One region of the Streptosporangium brasiliense genome, then DNA from elsewhere that is predicted to be linked to it. Evidence: predicted binding sites of a transcription regulator. Region 1 holds the regulator's gene; the other holds the start of a gene.

Region 1 (9,754 bases):
ATCCCGCGGTGATCCGCAATTTCTGCATCATCGCGCACATCGACCATGGCAAGTCAACGCTTGCCGACCGCATGCTGCAGATCACCGGTGTGGTCGACGACCGCTCCATGCGCGCCCAGTACCTCGACCGGATGGACATCGAGCGCGAGCGCGGCATCACCATCAAGTCGCAGGCGGTCCGGCTGCCGTGGCAGGTGGACGGCGCCGACTACGTCCTCAACATGATCGACACCCCCGGGCACGTCGACTTCACCTACGAGGTGTCCCGCTCGCTGCAGGCGTGTGAGGGCGCGATCCTGCTGGTCGACGCCGCGCAGGGGATCGAGGCGCAGACTCTGGCCAACCTCTACCTGGCCATGAACAACGACATGACGATCATCCCGGTGCTCAACAAGATCGACCTTCCGGCCGCCCAGCCGGAGAAGTACGCCGCGGAGATCGCCCACCTCATCGGCTGCGAGCCGGAGGACGTGCTCAAGGTCTCCGGCAAGACCGGCGTGGGCGTCCGGGAGCTGCTCGACCACGTCGTGCAGAACATCCCGGCCCCGGTCGGCGACGCCGAGGCGCCCGCCCGCGCGCTGATCTTCGACTCCGTCTACGACACCTACCGGGGCGTGATCACCTACGTCCGGGTCATGGACGGCCACCTGGGCAAGCGCGAGCGCATCCAGATGATGTCCACCGCCGCCTCCCACGAGACCCTGGAGATCGGCGTCATCTCCCCCGAGCCGAAGATCGCCGACAAGGGGCTGGGCGTCGGCGAGGTGGGCTATCTGATCACCGGTGTGAAGGACGTCCGCCAGTCGCGGGTCGGTGACACCGTCACCTCCCTCGCGCGGCCGGCCACCGAGCCGCTCAGCGGCTACGAGCACCCCAAGCCCATGGTGTTCTCGGGCCTCTACCCGATCGACGGCGACGACTACCCCGAGCTCCGCGAGGCGCTGGACAAGCTCCAGCTCAACGACGCCGCCCTGGTCTACGAGCCGGAGACCTCCGCGGCCCTCGGCTTCGGCTTCCGCTGCGGCTTCCTCGGCCTGCTCCACATGGAGATCGTCCGTGAGCGCCTGGAGCGCGAGTTCAACCTCTCGCTCATCTCCACCGCGCCCAACGTGATCTACCGAGTGATCATGGAGGACGGCAAGGAGGTCACCGTCACCAACCCGTCGGAGTTCCCCACGGGCAAGGTCGACCAGGTCTTCGAGCCGATGGTGAAGTCCACGGTGCTGGTGCCCTCGGAGTTCATCGGCGCGATCATGGAGCTCTGCCAGAACCGCCGGGGCAACCTGCAGGGCATGGACTACCTGTCGGAGGACCGCGTCGAGATCCGCTACACCATGCCGCTCGGCGAGATCATCTTCGACTTCTTCGACCAGCTCAAGTCCCGCACGCGCGGCTACGCCTCGCTGGACTACGAGCCCTCGGGGGAGCAGGAGTCCGACCTGGTCAAGGTCGACATCCTGCTCCAGGGCGAGGCGGTCGACGCCTTCAGCGCCATCGTCCACAAGGACAAGGCCTACGGCTACGGCGTCGAGATGGCCAAGAAGCTCCGCGAGCTCATCCCGAGGCAGCAGTTCGAGGTCCCGATCCAGGCGGCCATCGGCGCCCGTGTCATCGCCCGCGAGAACATCCGCGCCATCCGCAAGGACGTCCTGGCCAAGTGCTACGGCGGTGACATCTCCCGTAAGCGCAAGCTCCTGGAGAAGCAGAAGGAGGGCAAGAAGCGGATGAAGATGGTCGGCCGCGTCGAGGTCCCCCAGGAGGCGTTCGTCGCCGCGCTGTCCACCGAGTCCTCCGCCGACAAGACCAAGAAGTAGCCGGTGCCCCGCCCGTCCGGAGCGGGCGGGCGGGGCCGCCGGTGACCCAGGACCTGCGGCCCCGCCCAGTCTGGGGACGGGCGCCTCAGCGCAGGACGCTGTAGAGCGCCGAGGTCAGCGAGGCCTTGGCGTCGTCCTGGTCGATGGACCACATCATGGAGCCGCCGAGACCCTTGAGGCGGATGTAGGCCGCCTTCTGGACCACCGTGGCCGGGTCGTCGTAGGACCAGAACTCGTTGCCGTCGTAGATCCAGTTGCTGCCGGTCCTCAGGTCGCGGTAGCGCTTGCCGGGCTTGTTCACCAGGTTCTTGTAGTCGTCGCTGCCGGCCGCCCAGGTGCCGGGCGCGGGACCGGTGGCGGTGCCGTACAGGCCGTTGCGGCCGCCGGTGACGCCGGTCCAGCCCTGGCCGTACGCCGGGATGCCGACGACGATCTTCCTGGCCGGGGCGCCGCGCGACAGGTAGTCGCGGACGGTCTGGTCCACGCTGTACTTCACCGGGCTGGGGTCGCGCCGGTCGGTGAGCAGGTTGCCGTTGTGGCCGGTGACGTTCTCCCACGGACCGTGCAGGTCGTAGCCCTGGACGGTGGCGAAGGTGAGGTGCTTGAAGACGTCGCGCACCTCGAAGCCCGCGTCGATCTTGGCGGCGGCGGCGGGCAGGTAGGCGGTCAGTTCGCTCCGCCGGTCCAGCTCGTTCATCTGGCGGCGCAGCTCGGCGGTGAACAGCGTGAAGTTCTGCTTGTCCTCGGGCCGGATGACGTTGCCCTCGTTGCCGGAGGAGCCCGGCCACTCCCAGTCGAGGTCGATGCCGTCGAAGACGCCGGCTCCGGCGCCGGGCGCGGTGCCGGGCAGGTTGCCCTTGAGCCACAGGTCCACGCAGGAGGCTGCCAGCTTGACGCGCCCCTCGGGGGTCAGCACCGCGTCGGAGAAGTATTTCGAGCCCGACCAGCCACCGAGGGAGATGAGCGCCTTCAGGCCGGGATGCTTGGCCTTGAGCTTCTTCAACTGGTTCAGGTTGCCGTTCAGCGCCTGGCCTTCGGCGTCGCCGACGCCGTCCACGCTCTGCCCGGCGGGGACCGGGCGCTGCCAGTCGGCCCACGCGTCGGAGGAGACGCAGTCGCCGCCGGCGCTGACGGAGCCGAAGGCGTAGTTGATGTGGGTCAGCTTGGCGGCGGCGCCGGTGGTGTCCAGGTCCTTGACGTGGTAGTTGCGGCCGTAGATGCCCCACTGGATGAAGTAGGCGACCCGCTTGAAGCGGTCGCCGTGGTCCGGGGCGGTCCGGGCCTGAGCCGGTGCCGGTACGGCTGTCGCCGTGAGGCCCGCGGCGATGACCGCCGCGAGCGTGTGCCGGAGGAGTCTCTGCACGGGCTTCTCCACTTGCGTCGGGGGATTAACTTATAGGAAACTTTCCTTTAAGTTTTCACGGATCGTAGACTTGGCCGATCTGGGCGTCAACGGTCTGCCGCTGATTTGCTGCATAGGCGGCCGGCGCGGCGCGCCGGCCGCCGTTCCGGGCACCCGGACGGGAGCGGCAGACTTGGTGTCGTGCCATCCACTCTTCCCGACGGTGACCCCGTACCGGCCTCGGGCCGGCTCCCCGACAGCGCGCTCCACGGGCTCGGCGGGCGACCCTTCGGCTTCTACGTCCACGTGCCCTTCTGCGTGACCCGCTGCGGCTACTGCGACTTCAACACCTACACGGCCGCCGAGCTCGGTCCCGGCGCCTCGCACCGGGACTACGCCGACACCGCGATCGACGAGGTACGGCGGGCACGGGCCACCCTCGGCGGGGCGGACCTCCCGGTCGAGACGGTGTTCTTCGGCGGCGGCACCCCGACCCTGCTGCCCGCCGGAGACCTGGTCCGGATCCTGGCGGCGATCGAGGAGGAGTTCGGGCTGGCCCCCGGCGCCGAGGTGACCACCGAGGCCAACCCCGAGTCCGTGGACCGGGCCTACCTGGCCGAGCTGCGCGGCGGCGGGTTCACCCGGATGAGCTTCGGCATGCAGAGCGCCCGCGAGCACGTGCTGGAGGTGCTGGAGCGCCGGCACACCCCCGGCCGGCCGGCGCAGGCCGTACGGGAGGCCAGGGAGGCCGGGTTCGACCACGTGAACCTGGACCTGATCTACAGCACGCCGGGGGAGAGCGACGACGACTGGCGGGCCTCGCTGGCCGCGGCGATCGAGGCCGGGCCCGACCACGTGTCCGCCTACTCGCTGATCGTCGAGGACGGCACCAGGCTGGCGGCCAGGATCCGGCGCGGCGAGCTGCCCATGCCCGACGACGACGTGGCCGCCGACCGCTATCTCATCGCCGACGCCATGCTCGCCGAGGCCGGCTTCGAGTGGTACGAGGTGTCCAACTGGGCGACCTCGGAGGCCGGACGCTGCCGGCACAACCTGCTCTACTGGACCGGCGGCGACTGGTGGGGCGTCGGCCCCGGCGCGCACAGCCACGTCGGCGGCACCCGGTGGTGGAACGTCAAGCATCCGGCGGCCTACGCCCGGCGGCTGGCCTCCGGCGTCTCGCCCGCGCACGCCCGCGAGGTGCTCACCTCGGAGGACAGGGCGGTGGAGCGGCTGATGCTGGAGCTCAGGCTCGCCCAGGGGTTCCCGCTCAAGGAGATCCAGCGGCCGCCGGTCGTCGCCAGGGCGCTGGCCGACGGCCTGCTCGAGATGGAACCGTTCAAGGCGGGCCGCGCGGTGCTGACGCTGCGCGGGCGGCTGCTGGCCGACGCCCTGGTGCGGGACCTGACCTGAGGGCCTGTCCACGCGCCCGGCAGCCGTGTGACGGCCCTCCGGACCCGCGTGACGGCCCCCCGGACCCGCGTGAGGGCGGGCCCGGAGGGCCGTGACGGGCGCCTGTGCCGGCGCCCGGAGGCGGCTGAGGGCCGGGCGTGCGCCGGTGGTCAGCTGACGAAACGGATGTTCATCGGATAGCGGTAGCTCTCCCCCCGGTTGGCCGCGACGGCGGCCATGATCATCAAGGCGAGCGACCCGATCCAGAGCACGAAGATCAGAAGGAAGCCGATCAGCACGAAGGCCAGGACCCAGGAGACGAAGTAAGCGATCATCAGGGTGAGCTGGAAGTTGAGCGCCTCGGCCGCCTGGCTCCGCACGTAGGGGGACTCGTCCTTCTTCACGAGATACAGCACCAGCGGGCCGACGAACGAGGTCAGCAGGCCCAGCAGGTGGGCGAGCATGGCCATGGTGGTCTCGTCACGGCTGGGCCGCCAGCCGTAGGCCCCCTGCTGGGGCGGGTATCCGTAGCCGACCGGCTGACCGTAGCCGCCGGTCGGCTGACCGTACGCGTCGTACGGCTGACCATAGCCGCCGGTCGGCTGACCGTATCCGCCGGGTGGCTGGCCGTACCCGCCGGAAGGCTGGCCGTACGCGCCGGGAGGCGGATACGCCCCCTGGTGGCCGTCCTGGTAGCCGGGCTGGTGCCCCTGGTCGCCGGATCCGTACGGCGGAGCCGCGGGGGGCGGGTAGCCCTGGCCGGGCTGGGGCGGCCATCCGGCCTGCCTGGTGGGTTCCTCGCCCGCGGGTCCGTACCGCGGGCTCTCGGGACTGTCGCTCATTGCCCCTCCTGATGGGGTGCGGGGTTAGTCATCCTGGCCGGGAACCGTCACGAAGTCGATCAGCTCCTCGACGGGACCGAGCAGCTCCGGCTCCAGATCGGCGTAGGTGGTGACCGATCCCAGAATGCGGCGCCATGCCTCGGCGGGCTCCAGATCCCAGCCGAGGGCGGCGATGACCCCTTCTTTCCAGGGTATGCCGCGCGGCACCGGCGGCCAGGAGTCGATCTTCAGCACCGAGGGCTTGACCGCCTGCCAGACGTCGACGAACGGGTGCCCGACGACCAGTACGTGCGGTGAGGAGGCCTGGGCGGCGATCCGGCTCTCCTTCGAGCCGTGGACCAGGTGGTCGACGAGCACGCCCAGACGGCGGCCGGGGCCGGGCCCGAACTCCTCGACGATCGAGGGCAGATGGTCGACCCCTTCGAGATACTCCACGACCACGCCCTCCACCCGGAGGTCGTGGCCCCAGACCTTCTCCACGAGCGCGGCGTCGTGCACGCCCTCCACGTAGATCCGGCTCTCCTTGGCCACCTGGGCCCGCAGGCCCTCCACCGCGATCGAACCCGAGGCGCTCCGCCTCGGAGCCCGCGGCGCGGCGGTGGGCCGGACCAGCGTCACCACCTTGCCCTCCAGGAGGAACGCTGCGGGCTCCAACGGGAACAGCCGCCGCCGCCCGAACCGGTCCTCCAGCGTGACGGCCTCCTTGTCGCAGGCCACCACGGCGCCGCAGAAGCCGCCGTCGGCGTCCTCCACGACCAGGTCGAGCTCCGCGGGGACCTGGGGGATCTTCCCCTTGAGGGGGCGCCGCCAGTTCTCCGACAGCACGTCGCGCTCGTACATCACCGGCCGCTCGCTCTCTCGTCAGGGATCAAGTGGACGGTAGCAAAAGCCGTGATCACCTGCCGTAGGCTCCCGGCTGTCCCCACTGCCCCGCCGCGGCGGCGGCCTGGCGCCTGCGGGCGCCGCTCCGCCTGACCAGCACGACGATCGTCACGATGACGGCCAGCAGGAAGCCCAGCCCCGGCACCGCGAACAGCGCGATCGCGCCGCCCACCACCGAATCGGCGACGATCTCCTTGCCGACGCCGAACTTGGCGGGAGCCCCCTCGGAGGTGGTGCACGTGAGCTGGTAGTCGCCGGCCTTGTCCACCCCGATCCGCAGGGCCAGCTCCCAGACGACGCCGTCGGAGGTGACGGTCTGCTGCACGCCCGGCTGCTGGAGCCGGACCTTCTCCGGATCACCCTGGATCTGGCACTCGAAGTTGGTGCCCGTCTCGGCGGAGACGTAGATCGCGGGCTTGTCCGCCGGGTCGAGCTTGACCGTCACGGCCTTGCCCGGCTCGAACGAGCTGGTGGGCGCGGCGTCGGTGATCGCGCTGAAGATGCCGCCGGCGAAACCGGCGATGCCGACGATCACGCTGAGGACGAAGACCAGCCAGGCGCCGACGATCCAGCCGATGCTGGGCTTGACCTTCGTCTTCGGCGGCGGCCCCTGGGGTGCGCCGTAACCGGGGGAGGCGTAGCCGTAGGAAGGGGCGCCCTGGTGCTGGCCGTAGGGCTGCTGGGGGGCGCCGTAGCCGGGGGCGCCGGAGGGGGCGCCGCCCGAGGGGGATCCGAAATCGTGGGACATGTCGTAAATTGTGGGTCTTGCCGCTTGTATCCCGATAGCAGTTGACTTGACAGTTGCTTGGGCCCGTCATCCTGACGCCGTGTTATCGCACCCCGTGGGCTGGAGCCGTACACTTGGCACTCGGGAACACAGAGTGCCAGACCTGGTGTTTCACATTCGGGTGCAGGGAGGTGAGCACGTTGGTCGACGACCGCAAGCTGGCGGTTCTCCGCGCCATCGTCGAGGATTACGTGTCCACCAACGAGCCGGTGGGCTCCAAGACCCTCGTCGAGCGGCACAACCTGGGTGTGTCGTCGGCGACCATCCGCAACGACATGGCGGTGCTGGAGGAGCAGGGCTACATCGCCCAGCCCCACACCAGCGCCGGCCGGGTGCCCACGGACAAGGGCTACCGGCTGTTCGTCGACAGGCTCTCGCAGGTGAAGCCGTTGTCGAGCGCGGAGAAGAGGGCCATCGAGAGCTTTCTCGCCGGCGCCGTTGACATCGACGACGTCGTGATGCGCACGGTGCGGCTGCTGGCGCAGCTGACCCGGCAGGTCGCCGTCGTGCAATATCCCACGCTGACCAGCTCCACGGTCCGGCACGTCGAGCTGGTCCCGTTGAGCGAGCGCAGGCTGATGTTCGTGCTCATCACCAACACGGGACGGGTCGAGCAGCGCGTGGTCGAGCTGCCCGACGTGGTGGACGAGACCCGTGTCGCCCATCTCCGCGCGACTCTCAACGCCTGCCTCGACGGGTGCGGGCTGGCCAGGGTCCCCGACACGGTCGCCGACCTGCCCGAGCGACTGCCGGCCGAGGATCGGCCGTTCGCGGCCACGGTCCTGTCGGTGCTGCTGGAGTCCCTCGTGGACCGGCATGATGAAAAGATCGTTTTTGCCGGGGCGGCCAACCTCGCGGGAGCCGACTTCACCGTCGGGCTCCGCGACGTGCTGGAGGCCCTGGAAGAGCAGGTCGTGCTCATACGCCTGCTCGGTGAGACCTCCGACCTGTCGGCGCTGACAGTACGGATCGGCTCGGAGAACCCCTACACCGGACTCCAGGGCACATCGATCGTCGTCGCCGGATACGGTTCGGGGGACAAGCAACTGGCCCGGCTCGGTGTGCTGGGTCCGACGCGAATGGACTACCCGGTCACGATGGGCGCGGTGCGCGCGGTGGCACGCTACGTCAGCCAGATCCTGGCTGCATCTTAAGAGGTCAACTAAGTGGCTAAGAGCGACTACTACGGCACCCTCGGGGTGCGCCGTGACGCCAGTGCGGAAGAGATCAAGAAGGCGTATCGTCGCCTGGCGCGGGAGCTGCATCCCGATGTGAACCCCGATCCTGAGACCCAGGAGCGGTTCAAGGACATCACCCAGGCCTACGAGGTCCTGTCCGACCCCAACAAGCGCCAGATGTACGACATGGGCGCCGATCCGTTCTCCTCCGGCGCCGGTGCGGGCCCGGGCGGCTTCGGGGCGGGCTTCCCCTTCAGCGACATCATGGACGCCTTCTTCGGCGCGGCCGGCGGCGGCGGCACCCGCGGACCCAGGTCGCGTGCCCGCCGGGGCCGCAACGCCACCATCCGGGTGGAGCTCGACCTGCGTGAGTCGGCCTTCGGCACCACCCGCGAGCTGGTCGTCGACACCGCCGTGCTCTGCGAGGTCTGCACGGGCTCCGGCGCCGCGTCCGGCACCCACCCCGACACCTGCGACATGTGCCACGGCCGGGGCGAGGTCTCCCAGGTCACCCGGTCCTTCCTCGGCCAGGTCATGACCTCCCGCCCCTGTCCCCAGTGCGGCGGGTTCGGTTCGATCATCCGCAACCCCTGCCAGGAGTGCTCCGGCGACGGCCGGGTCCGCACCCGGCGGACCATCAAGGTCCGCATCCCGGCCGGCGTCGAGGACGGCACCCACATCCAGCTCGCCGGCGAGGGCGAGATCGGCCCGGGCGGCGGCCCGCCCGGCGACCTGTTCCTGGAGATCGTCGAGCGCTCGCACGAGATCTTCGAGCGCCGCGGCGACGACCTGCACTGCACCGTGCAGATCCCGATGACCGCGGCCGCGCTGGGCACCGTCCTGACCATGGAGACGCTCGACGGCGCCGAGGAGCTCGACATCCGGCCGGGCACCCAGTCCGGCCAGACCATCCCGCTCTACGGCCGCGGCGTCCAGCGCCTCAACGAGAACGGCCGTGGCGACCTGCTGATCCACGTCAACGTGGAGACCCCGGCCCGCCTCGACCCGGCCCAGGAGGAGCTCATGCGCGAGCTCGCCAAGCTCCGCGGCGAGGAGCGCCCGCCCGGCAAGTTCGCCCCCGGCCAGCAGGGGTTCTTCTCCAGGCTGCGGGACGCCTTCAATGGCCGCTGACGGCGGCCTCCCCGGGCCGGGCCGGCCCGTCCGCGCCGGCCGGGCCGCAGGCGTCCACCGGCCCGGCCCGCACCTCCCCGCCGGCCGATGACGGCCCCGGTCTTCCTGGCCGAACCGGCCGACCTGGCCCGGGCGGAGTTCACCTTCGGCGGCCCCGAGGGGCGCCACGCGGCGGCCGTACGCCGGCTGCGGGCCGGGGAGCGGCTCGACCTGACCGACGGCGCGGGCACCGTCGCCGAGTGCGTGGTCCGGGAGGCGGGCAAGGACTCCCTCCGTGTCGAGGTGCTGCGCCGCTACGACGTGCCGGCCCCGCGCCCCCGCCTGGTCGTGGTGCAGGGACTGCCCAAGGGCGACCGGGGCGAGCTGGCCGTGGAGATGATGACCGA
Region 2 (9,754 bases), on a different contig from region 1:
CAGGGACCTGCCCGACCCCGGACCCGCCTGGCCAGGGAGCCGCCTGTCCGGCTACAGAGCCGCCGCCGGCGCCTTCCCGCGCCGGTCCGCCGCCCTGCGCCAGACCCCCCGGGCCAGGCCGGCTGTGACGAGTGCGAGGGCCACCAGCAGCGCGCTGACCCACAGCGGCGAGCGGTAGCCGAGCCCCGCGCCGATGGCGGCCCCGCCGAGCCAGGGGCCGATCGCGGCGCCCACGTTGAACGCGGCCGTGGCGGACCCGCCGGCCAGGGTCGGCGCCTCGGCCGCCGCGTAGAGCGCCTGCGAGATCAACGTCGACCCGACGGCGAAGGAGAGGGTCCCCTGGACGAAGACGAGCACGATCGTGATCACCGGGTTTCCGGCGGTCACCGCGGCCACGGTCCAGCCGGCGAGCAGGGCCACCCCGCCGGCCACCAGGAGCGGGACGGGCCGCACGTCGGCGTAGCGGCCGCCGACGGTGACACCGAGGAACGACCCCAGGCCGAACAGCGCCAGTACGGCGGGCACCCACGCGGGTCCGATCCCGGTGACGGTGGTGACCAGCGGCGCGAGGTAGGTGAACGTGCAGAACGTCGTGCCGTTCACGAGGGCCCCCAGCAGCAGGGTCACCAGGAGCCGCGGACTGCGCAGCGAGCGCAGCTCCCCGCGCGCGCTCGCGGGGGCGGTCCCGGAGCCGCCGGCCGGCACCGACCGCAGGATCGCGACGACGGCCGGCACCGACATGAGGGCCACCGCCCAGAACGCCGAGCGCCACCCCCACAGCTGGCCGAGCAGCGCGCCGGCGGGGACGCCCACGACACAGGCGACGGTGACGCCGCCGAGCAGGACGGAGGTGGCCCGGCCCTTGGCGTCCGGCGCGACCATGCCGGTCGCGGTCGCCAGGGCCACCGCCAGGAATCCGGCGTTGGCCAGCGCCCCGACGGACCGCGTGGCCAGCAGCACCCCGTAGCTGGTGGTGACCGCGCCGAGGACATGGACGAGCAGGAAGACGAGCAGGAAGGTCAGGAGCGAGCGGCGCCGTGACCAGCGCAGGCTCACCATCGCCATCAGCGGCGCACCGATGACCATCCCCACCGCGAACGCCGAGGTCAGAAACCCCGCGGTGGGGATGGACACGTGCATGTCCCGGGCGATGTCCGGCACGAGGCCGGACAGCATGAACTCGGAGGTCCCCTGAGCGAAGACCGCCAGTCCGAGCAGGTAAAGAACGAATGGCATGACAAGAACTCCGCAACCACATCGCGGATCGGCAAGGAAGCGGCAGGCCGCGGCGGCCCCCGGACCGGCGTCGCGGATGACGACCGTCCGGCCGGAGGGCGCGGCCGGCGCGCGGAAGGGCCTGCCGGCGTCACGGAGGTGACGCGCGGTCCAGGCCGGACACAGCCCGCACTACGGTGATCCGGTGGCAGTGGGCACGGCCGACGGCGCCCGCGGCCTCATGGGCGGCAGGACTGCGATACGCCGACGTGGATGGCCACCGGAAGTCCGGTGGCTAGAGTCTTGACGCCTCGGGGCTGGACATGGGCACAGGCTAGCGACCCCGGGCGCGGCACGTCCACGCGTTTGTCGGTGGACCCGTCGCGCGGCGGTGCCGGCCGCCTCCGGCGTGGGTCGCGCCCGTGCCGGGAGCGGTTCCGGGGCGGACCGGTGGAGCGGAGTGGGCCCTGACGCCCCATGACGGACTAGGCTAACTGTCCGTGCTGGTCCTGGCCTTTGATACCGCGACCCCCGCCGTCACCGCAGCCCTGCACGACGGTGAGAGGGTCCTCGCCGAGTCGGCGACCGTTGACGCGCGCCGCCACGGTGAGCTGCTCGTACCCACGATCAAGACGGTCCTGCAGGAGGCCGGAGTCTCGCTCGGCGACGTCACCACCGTCGTCGCGGGCTCCGGCCCCGGCCCCTACACCGGCCTGAGGGTCGGCCTGATGACCGCCCAGGCCCTCGCGACGTCACTGGGCGTCCCGGCCTACGGCGTGTGCACGCTCGACGCCGTCGCCTACGGCAGCGGGCTGACCGGGCCGTTCCTGGTGGCCACCGACGCGCGGCGCAAGGAGGTGTTCTGGGGGCACTACGAGGACCCGCGGGTCCGGCTGTCCGGCCCCGCGGTGGACAGGCCGCACGACCTGCCCGCGGAGCTCCCGCTCGTCGGCGCGGGCGCGCGGATGTACGCCGAGGTCGTCGGGCCCTCCCGCCTGGCCGACGCGCCGCAGTACCCCTCCGCGGGGGCGCTGGCGGCGCTGGCCGCCGAGCAGCTCGTCGGGTCCGACGTCCGGGAGGTCGTGGAGAGCGGCACGCACCCCGTGCTGAGCCTGCCCCACCCGATCTACCTGCGCCGCCCCGACGCCCAGGTGCCCTCGGCGCCGAAGAAGGTCTCCGCATGACCGCCGCGCTGCGCCTGATGACCGTAGACGACCTGCCCGCCGTGCTGGAGATCGAGCGGGAGACCTTCCCGCGCGACGCGTGGAGCGAGGGCATGCTCCGCGGCGAGCTCGACGACCAGCCCCGGACCCGGCACTACGTGGTGGCCCTGGTGGACAAGGAGATCGTCGGCTACGCCGGGCTCTTCGCGGCCGGGGACCAGGCGGACGTGCAGACCATCGCCGTCTCGGCCCACCGGCGCCGGGCCGGGATCGGCGCGGCCCTGCTGGCCGAGCTGCTGGCGGAGGCCGTACGGCGGGGCGCGCACGCGGTGTTCCTGGAGGTCCGCGCCGACAACCCGGACGCGCAGGCGATGTACGACCGCTTCGGGTTCGAGCGGATCGGCCTGCGCCGCCGCTACTACGAGGACGGCACCGACGCGATCACGATGAAGAAGGACCTCAATGCGTGACGAACCTCTAGTCCTGGGCATCGAGACCTCCTGCGACGAGACCGGGGTGGGCATCGTCCGGGGGCACACCCTGCTGGCCAACGCGATCGCCTCCAGCGTCGAGCAGCACGCCCGGTTCGGCGGCGTGGTGCCGGAGGTGGCCTCCCGGGCGCACCTGGAGGCGATGACCCCGACCGTCGAGCGGGCCCTGGAGCAGGCCGGCCTGCGCTTCACCGACATCGACGCGATCGCGGTGACCGCCGGGCCCGGCCTGGCCGGCGCGCTGCTCGTCGGCGTCGCCGCCGCCAAGGCCTACGCGCTCGGCCTGGGCCTGCCGCTGTACGGCGTCAACCACCTGGCCGCCCACGTGGCCGTGGACCAGCTCGAACACGGCGCCCTGCCCAAGCCGTGCATCGCCATGCTGGTCTCGGGAGGCCACTCCTCCCTGCTGCTGGTGCCCGACGTCGCCAAGGACGTCATCTCGCTGGGGTCCACGGTCGACGACGCCGCGGGCGAGGCGTTCGACAAGGTGGCCCGGGTGCTCGGCCTGCCCTTCCCCGGCGGCCCCTACATCGACCGCGCGGCCCAGGACGGCTCCGGCACTGCCATCGCCTTCCCCCGCGGCAAATACGACGACGGGACGCTGGACTTCTCCTTCTCCGGGCTGAAGACCGCCGTGGCGCGCTGGGTGGAGGCGCGGGAGCGGACCGGCGAGGCGATCCACGTGCCCGACGTGGCGGCCTCGTTCCAGGAGGCCGTGGTCGACGTGCTGACCCGCAAGGCCCTGCAGGCGTGCCGCGAGCACGGCGTCCGGGACCTGCTGATCGGCGGCGGCGTGGCGGCCAACTCCCGGCTGCGCGCCCTCGCCCGGGAGCGCTGCGAGGCGGCCGGCGTACGGCTGCGCGTCCCGCGCCCGGGGCTGTGCACCGACAACGGGGCCATGGTGGCCGCGCTCGGCTCCGACCTGGTGGCGGCCGGCATCACCCCGTCCCCGCTGGACATCCCCGCCGACTCCTCACTGCCGATCACCACAGTCCACGTGTGACCTCGCGGATCCGCCCGCGCGTGTCCGCCGGCGGAGTCCGCGGCGGGGCGCCGCCGTAGGGGGTCAGTCCTTGTCGTTGCGGGTGGGGCGCAGCAGCGCCTCGGCGAGGGCCAGCATGGTCTCCTCAAGGGCGCTCAGGTGGCGGGTGAGGTCGGTCCGGGCCGGCTCCACGGCCTCGCCGAGGGCCTCGGCCAGCTGCTCGCGGTCGGGCTGGGCGCGGAGCATGTCGGCCAGGGGGAGGAGAGCGGCCTGGGTCTGGACGACGCGCTCGTCCAGGGAGGCCAGCCGGCCGGCGTGATCGGCGGTCTGGGCGTCGATGAGCTCGCCGACGTTCAGGACGGCGGGCAGCCCGTCGACGCGCCGGCCGACGGCCTCGACGTGGTCGTCGACGCCCTCCAGCCGGAGCCCGAGCTTCTCCGCGTGGCCCTCCAGCGTGCACAGGCGGGAGCCGACGGCGTCGACCCGGCCGGTGACGCGGCCCTCGACGTCGTCGAGCCGCTCGTCGAGGGCGTCGAAGCGGCCGTCGGTGCGGGCCGTGAGCAGCTCGACCCGGCCGTTGACCTGCTCGACCGCGGCCAGCAGGCGCCCGGCCGCCTCGCCGACGCTCTCCCGCACGCTCGCGGACAGGTCGAGCAGCCCCGACTCCAGGCGATCGGCGCGCTGGGTGAGCTCGGCCAGCGACCTGTCCAGGCGGGTGAAGCGGCCGGCCGCGGCCTCCATGCCGGCCTGGAGCCGGCCCAGGCGCTCGGCGAGGTCGCCCACCAGGTCGCCGACGCCCTGGGTGCCGTCGGCGATCGACTGGAGGCGGACGAGCGCCTCGTCCACGCTCTCGCCGACGGTGCCGACGTCGGCCCAGAGGCTCGGCAGCTCGCCGATGGGCGTGACCTGGTCGCGGACGGTCTCGACCCCCTGGCCGAGGGAGCCGACGCGCTCGCCCACGGCGTCCACGTGGTCGCGGACCGCCTCGACGTGCTGGGCCAGACCCTCGGCCCACGCCGGCGGGCGGACGGCGATGTCGTCCAGGCGGCCGTGGACGGATTCCAGCGTCCCGCCCAGCCCGCCGAGCTCGCGCTCCCTGACCTCCCGCAGCAGCCACTCCATGCCCTCCAGGCGCTGGCGGATCTCATCCAGCACGGCGCCCTGGGTGCGCTGTTCGTACACGTGGTCCTGGGCGGCCCGGGCGAGGAGCTCGCGCATCCGGTCGGAGATGGCGGTCTGACTGCCTGCCTGGAGCAGGGTGTGGTCGGAGTGATCCACCGAGAGCTCCTTCACCCGCCGACGGTGAGCCGCGCGGCGGGGTTGGTCCTTTTTGCTGGCGAACGCGGTCGAACCGCAGGCGGGGGAAGAACTCCCGCCTGGCAACCCTAGCCTCTGGATCAAGGTTTTTCGGAGCGGAATTTAAAAGATCGTGATTGCCAATGGAATGTCGGAATTTGCCGTTTCGGCAGGTCAAGAAGGGGTGCAGATGAGGGCGAACGGCCTTTCGACAATCCGGGTGAGAATGACGACCGCCGAGCGGTCACCGGATAGTCGCAGGTCTTTCCGCAGGCGTTCGACATCGACCGCGGAACCGCGCTTTTTGATCGTCGCATTGCCGACCCCGCGCTCGCGGAGCGCCGCCCGCAGCCGTTTGAGCGAGAACGGCAGCATCTCGTGGACCTCGTACCGTGACGCCCACGGCGTCTCCACGGCGGCGTCCCCGGTGATGTAGGCGATGTGCGGGTCGAGCAGGTGGCCGCCGACCATCGCGGCGATCTCCGCGACGAGGTGGGCCCGGATGGCCGCGCCGTCCGGTTCGTACACGTAGCGGCCCACGGGACCGTGCCCGGCCGGGCCGAGCGCCGGGTCGGACGTCACCGTCGCGCCCGCCGGCAGGATCGTGGCCCTGCGCCCCGCGCCGCCGGCCAGCCCGCCGCACCAGATCACGGCCTCCTTGACGTCGCCCTTGTAGGAGACCCACTCGGCCTCGGCCCCGGCGGGGATGAACTCGTAGGGGATGCCGGGGGCGACCTTCAGGCAGGCCGCCTCGGCCCGCGCCACCATCGTCAGCACGTCGGGCCAGGGTGGCGAGTAGGCCATCGGGTCGAAGGTCCGGCCCCGCGCGGTACGGCGGGCGGGGTCGGCGAACAGGACGTCGAAGGCGGCCGGGTCGATCGTGGCCGCGTCGGCCGCGCGGACCGAGACCCGGTCCCCGAACCCGAGGGCGTCGGCGTTGGCCCGGGCGACCGCGGCCGTGAGCGGGTCGGCGTCGACGGCCTCCACCACGCATCCGGCCCTGGCCAGCGCGAGGAGGTCCCCGCCGATGCCGCAGCAGACGTCGGCGACCCGGGAGCCCGGGGCGATGCGGCGGGCCCGGTGGTCGGCGACCTCGCGGCGGGTGGACTGCTCCAGACCGCCCGGGGTGAAATACATGAGATCGGCGTCGTCGCCGAACTTCTCCCTGGCCCGCCGCCTGAGCGTGGCCTGCGTGAGCGCCGCCGAGGTCAGATCGGCGTCGTAGGTCTTCCGGAGCCGCGTCACCGCCGCCACCGGGTCGTCGCCCGCGATCTCGGCCGCCGCCCCCAGGGCCTCCTGGCCGCGCGGCGTCAGCAGCTCCCGGAATGCGTCAAGGTCCACGCCGTCCGACGTTACCGCCTGGCCGAGGTGCCGCCCTCCGCCTCGTCCGGCGGCTCGGGCCCGGCGGCTCGGGCCCGGCGGCTCGGTCCGGCCCGGTCCGGTCCGGCCCGGTCCGGTCCGGTCCGGCGGCCCGGTCCGCGCGGGCCGGAACCCCTCGACGCCGGGGGGCCGACGTTCGCGGGAAGCGCACAAGGGCGGTTCGTGTTGACTGTCAAGCCCTCCTTGCATACTGTTCCGTATTGGCACTCTCCCCTTGAGAGTGCCAATAAATATGCGACGAGGCAGGTCTGACACCCGCGACGGCAGACCGCTGGTCGCCTCTTCTAGATCATCCAAATCTGAAGGGGAGGTCCGACGTGACGACCGCCACCAAGGTTCCCGTTAAGCCGCTCGGCGACCGCATCGTGGTCCAGCCGCTTGAGGCCGAGCAGACCACCGCTTCCGGCCTCGTGATCCCGGACACCGCCAAGGAGAAGCCGCAGGAGGGCAAGGTCCTCGCGGTGGGCCCCGGCAACTGGGACGAGGACGGGGACAAGCGTATCCCGCTCGACGTCAAGGAGGGCGACATCGTCCTCTACAGCAAGTACGGCGGCACCGAGGTGAAGTACGGCGGCGAGGAGTACCTGGTGCTCTCCGCCCGCGACGTGCTCGCCATCATCGAGAAGTAATCCACGCTTCATAAAGATGACGTATCGAGCCCCGGGCCGCGCGAGCGCCCGGGGCTTTGATGCGCCGACGTGCTTTTAGAGAGGACTGTCATGCCGAAGATCCTGTCGTTCGAGGAGGACGCCCGCCGCGCTCTTGAGCGTGGCGTGAACGCCCTCGCGGACGCCGTCAAGGTCACGCTCGGCCCGCGCGGCCGCAACGTCGTCATCGACAAGAAGTTCGGTGCGCCGACCATCACCAACGACGGTGTCACCATCGCCCGCGAGGTCGAGCTGGAGGCTCCGTACGAGAACCTCGGCGCCCAGCTCGCCAAGGAAGTCGCCACCAAGACCAACGACATCGCCGGTGACGGCACGACCACCGCCACCGTCCTCGCCCAGGCGATGGTCCGCGAGGGTCTGCGCAACGTCGCCGCCGGTGCCCAGCCGCTGTCGCTCAAGCGCGGCATCGACCTGGCCGCCAGGGCCGTCAGCGACAAGCTGATCGAGTCGGCCCGCCCGGTCGAGGACAAGAAGGAGATCGCGCACGTCGCGACGATCTCCGCGCAGGACGCCAAGATCGGCGAGCTGATCGCCGAGGCGTTCGACAAGGTGGGCAAGGACGGTGTCATCACCGTCGAGGAGTCCAACACCATGGGCCTGGAGCTGGAGTTCACCGAGGGACTCCAGTTCGACAAGGGCTACCTGTCGCCCTACATGGTGACCGACCAGGAGCGCATGGAGGCGGTCCTGGAGGACCCCTACATCCTGATCACCCAGGGCAAGGTCTCCTCCGTCGCCGACTTCCTGCCGCTGCTGGAGAAGATCGCCCAGACCAAGAAGGCGCTGCTCGTCATCGCCGAGGACGTCGAGGGCGAGGCCCTGGCCGTCCTGGTCACCAACAAGATCCGCGGCACCTTCACCTCCGTCGCGGTCAAGGCCCCCGGCTTCGGCGACCGCCGCAAGGCCATGCTGCAGGACATCGCGATCCTCACCGGCGGCGAGGTCGTCAGCGAGGAGGTCGGCCTCAAGCTGGAGCACGTCGGCCTTGAGGTGCTCGGCACCGCCCGCCGCGTCGTGATCACCAAGGACGCCACCACCGTCGTCGACGGTGCCGGCGACCAGCAGGCGATCTCCGACCGGGTCAAGGAGATCAAGCTCGCCATCGAGCAGTCCGACTCCGACTGGGACCGCGAGAAGCTCCAGGAGCGCCTGGCCAAGCTCTCCGGCGGTGTCTGCGTGCTGAAGGTCGGCGCGGCCACCGAGGTGGAGCTCAAGGAGAAGAAGCACCGCCTGGAGGACGCGATCTCCGCCACCCGCGCGGCGATCGAGGAGGGCATCGTCTCCGGCGGTGGCTCCGCGCTCATCCACGTCTCCAAGGTCCTGGACGACCTCGGTCTGTCCGGCGACGAGGCGACCGGCGTCGCCGTGGTCCGCAAGGCGCTCATCGAGCCGGCCCGCTGGATCGCCGAGAACGCCGGCCTTGAGGGCTACGTGGTGACCACCAAGGTCGCCGAGCTCTCCGTGGGCGAGGGCCTCAACGCCGCCACCGGCGAGTACGGTGACCTGATCAGCCAGGGCGTCATCGACCCGGTCAAGGTCACCCGCTCGGCCGTCCAGAACGCCGCCTCCATCGCCGGCATGCTGCTGACGACCGAGGCCCTCGTGGTGGACAAGCCCGAGGAGGAGGCCCCGGCCGCCGCCGGCGGCCACGGCCACGGTCACGGCCACGGCCACTGATCTCCACCGGATCCGGTACGGCCCGCGTCCCCTCGGGGGGTGCGGGCCGTTCGGTTTTCCGGTAAACCGAAAGGGACCCCAAAGCGTCATCGCCGGCCGCGCGGAAGGCCAAACATCCTTCTAACAAATAGCCGACATATTCGGCTATCCAATGAAATATTTGCGCATACCAAGGTCATTGCTGTCGCCATTCGATTACGCCCCGTTATCTCCGCCTCAATGTGACCAATCCGTAGCCGTTCGCCATGACGACAGGCCCGATCGGGGCGGGCATCATGCCTAACGTGACCGAGGGATGCGTCGCCGACGCCAAAAGTGGGGTAAGGCTTGCGACGAGATCTGACGGGGTCGCCCACAGGGATGATCTCAAGGATCTGACGAGCCTCGCCGTTCAGGGTGATCGCACCGCGATCGAAACCCTGATCGCGCAGTTACGGCCAATGGTCGTCCGTTATTGCCGTGCTCGTCTCGGCCGGGTCTCCGGTCAGTATCACATCGCAGACGACGTGGCCCAGGAAGTATGCATCGCGGTGCTGTCCGCGCTGCCCCGCTACCGGGACATGGGACGCCCGTTCGCGTCCTTCGTCTTCGGCATCGCCTCCCACAAGGTGGCCGACGCGCTGCGCAGCTCCGTGCGCTCCGCCGTGCCCACCCAGGACCTCCCGGACGGGCCCGACGAGGGCCCGGGGCCGGAGGAGACCGTGGTCCGCTACATCGAGGCCGAGCACGCCCGCAGGCTGCTGTCCAGGCTCCCCGACAACCAGCGCCAGCTGCTCATGCTCCGGGTGGTGTCGGGCCTCTCGGCGGAGGAGACGGGTAATGTACTCGGCATGTCACCAGGTGCGGTCCGGGTCGCCCAGCATCGGGCGCTGGCCCGGCTGC

The links. The regulator HrcA, encoded in region 1, represses chaperone genes, less so after heat shock. The targets are predictions, from matches to a motif close to TTGGCACTCTCNNNNNGAGAGTGCCAA.
Region 2: the regulator HrcA is predicted to act here: its motif matches at 6,728-6,754, upstream of groES (co-chaperone GroES).

Annotation. Positions count from the first base shown of each region.
Region 1 is NZ_JAUSRB010000001.1:686,868-696,621, forward strand. It holds gene lepA (translation elongation factor 4) at 1-1,814, shown strand, start outside; gene J2S55_RS03045 (glycoside hydrolase family 18 protein) at 1,900-3,177, opposite strand; gene hemW (radical SAM family heme chaperone HemW) at 3,358-4,569, shown strand; gene J2S55_RS03055 (DUF4870 domain-containing protein) at 4,719-5,390, opposite strand; gene J2S55_RS03060 (DUF3097 domain-containing protein) at 5,415-6,230, opposite strand; gene J2S55_RS03065 (hypothetical protein) at 6,286-7,020, opposite strand; gene hrcA (heat-inducible transcriptional repressor HrcA) at 7,200-8,213, shown strand; gene dnaJ (molecular chaperone DnaJ) at 8,226-9,368, shown strand; gene J2S55_RS03080 (16S rRNA (uracil(1498)-N(3))-methyltransferase) at 9,456-9,754, shown strand, end outside.
Region 2 is NZ_JAUSRB010000002.1:605,049-614,802, reverse strand. It holds gene J2S55_RS11185 (Cmx/CmrA family chloramphenicol efflux MFS transporter) at 52-1,236, opposite strand; gene tsaB (tRNA (adenosine(37)-N6)-threonylcarbamoyltransferase complex dimerization subunit type 1 TsaB) at 1,716-2,399, shown strand; gene rimI (ribosomal protein S18-alanine N-acetyltransferase) at 2,396-2,848, shown strand; gene tsaD (tRNA (adenosine(37)-N6)-threonylcarbamoyltransferase complex transferase subunit TsaD) at 2,841-3,872, shown strand; gene J2S55_RS11165 (hypothetical protein) at 3,936-5,129, opposite strand; gene J2S55_RS11160 (class I SAM-dependent methyltransferase) at 5,322-6,488, opposite strand; gene groES (co-chaperone GroES) at 6,845-7,156, shown strand; gene groL (chaperonin GroEL) at 7,247-8,872, shown strand; gene J2S55_RS11145 (sigma-70 family RNA polymerase sigma factor) at 9,148-9,754, shown strand, end outside.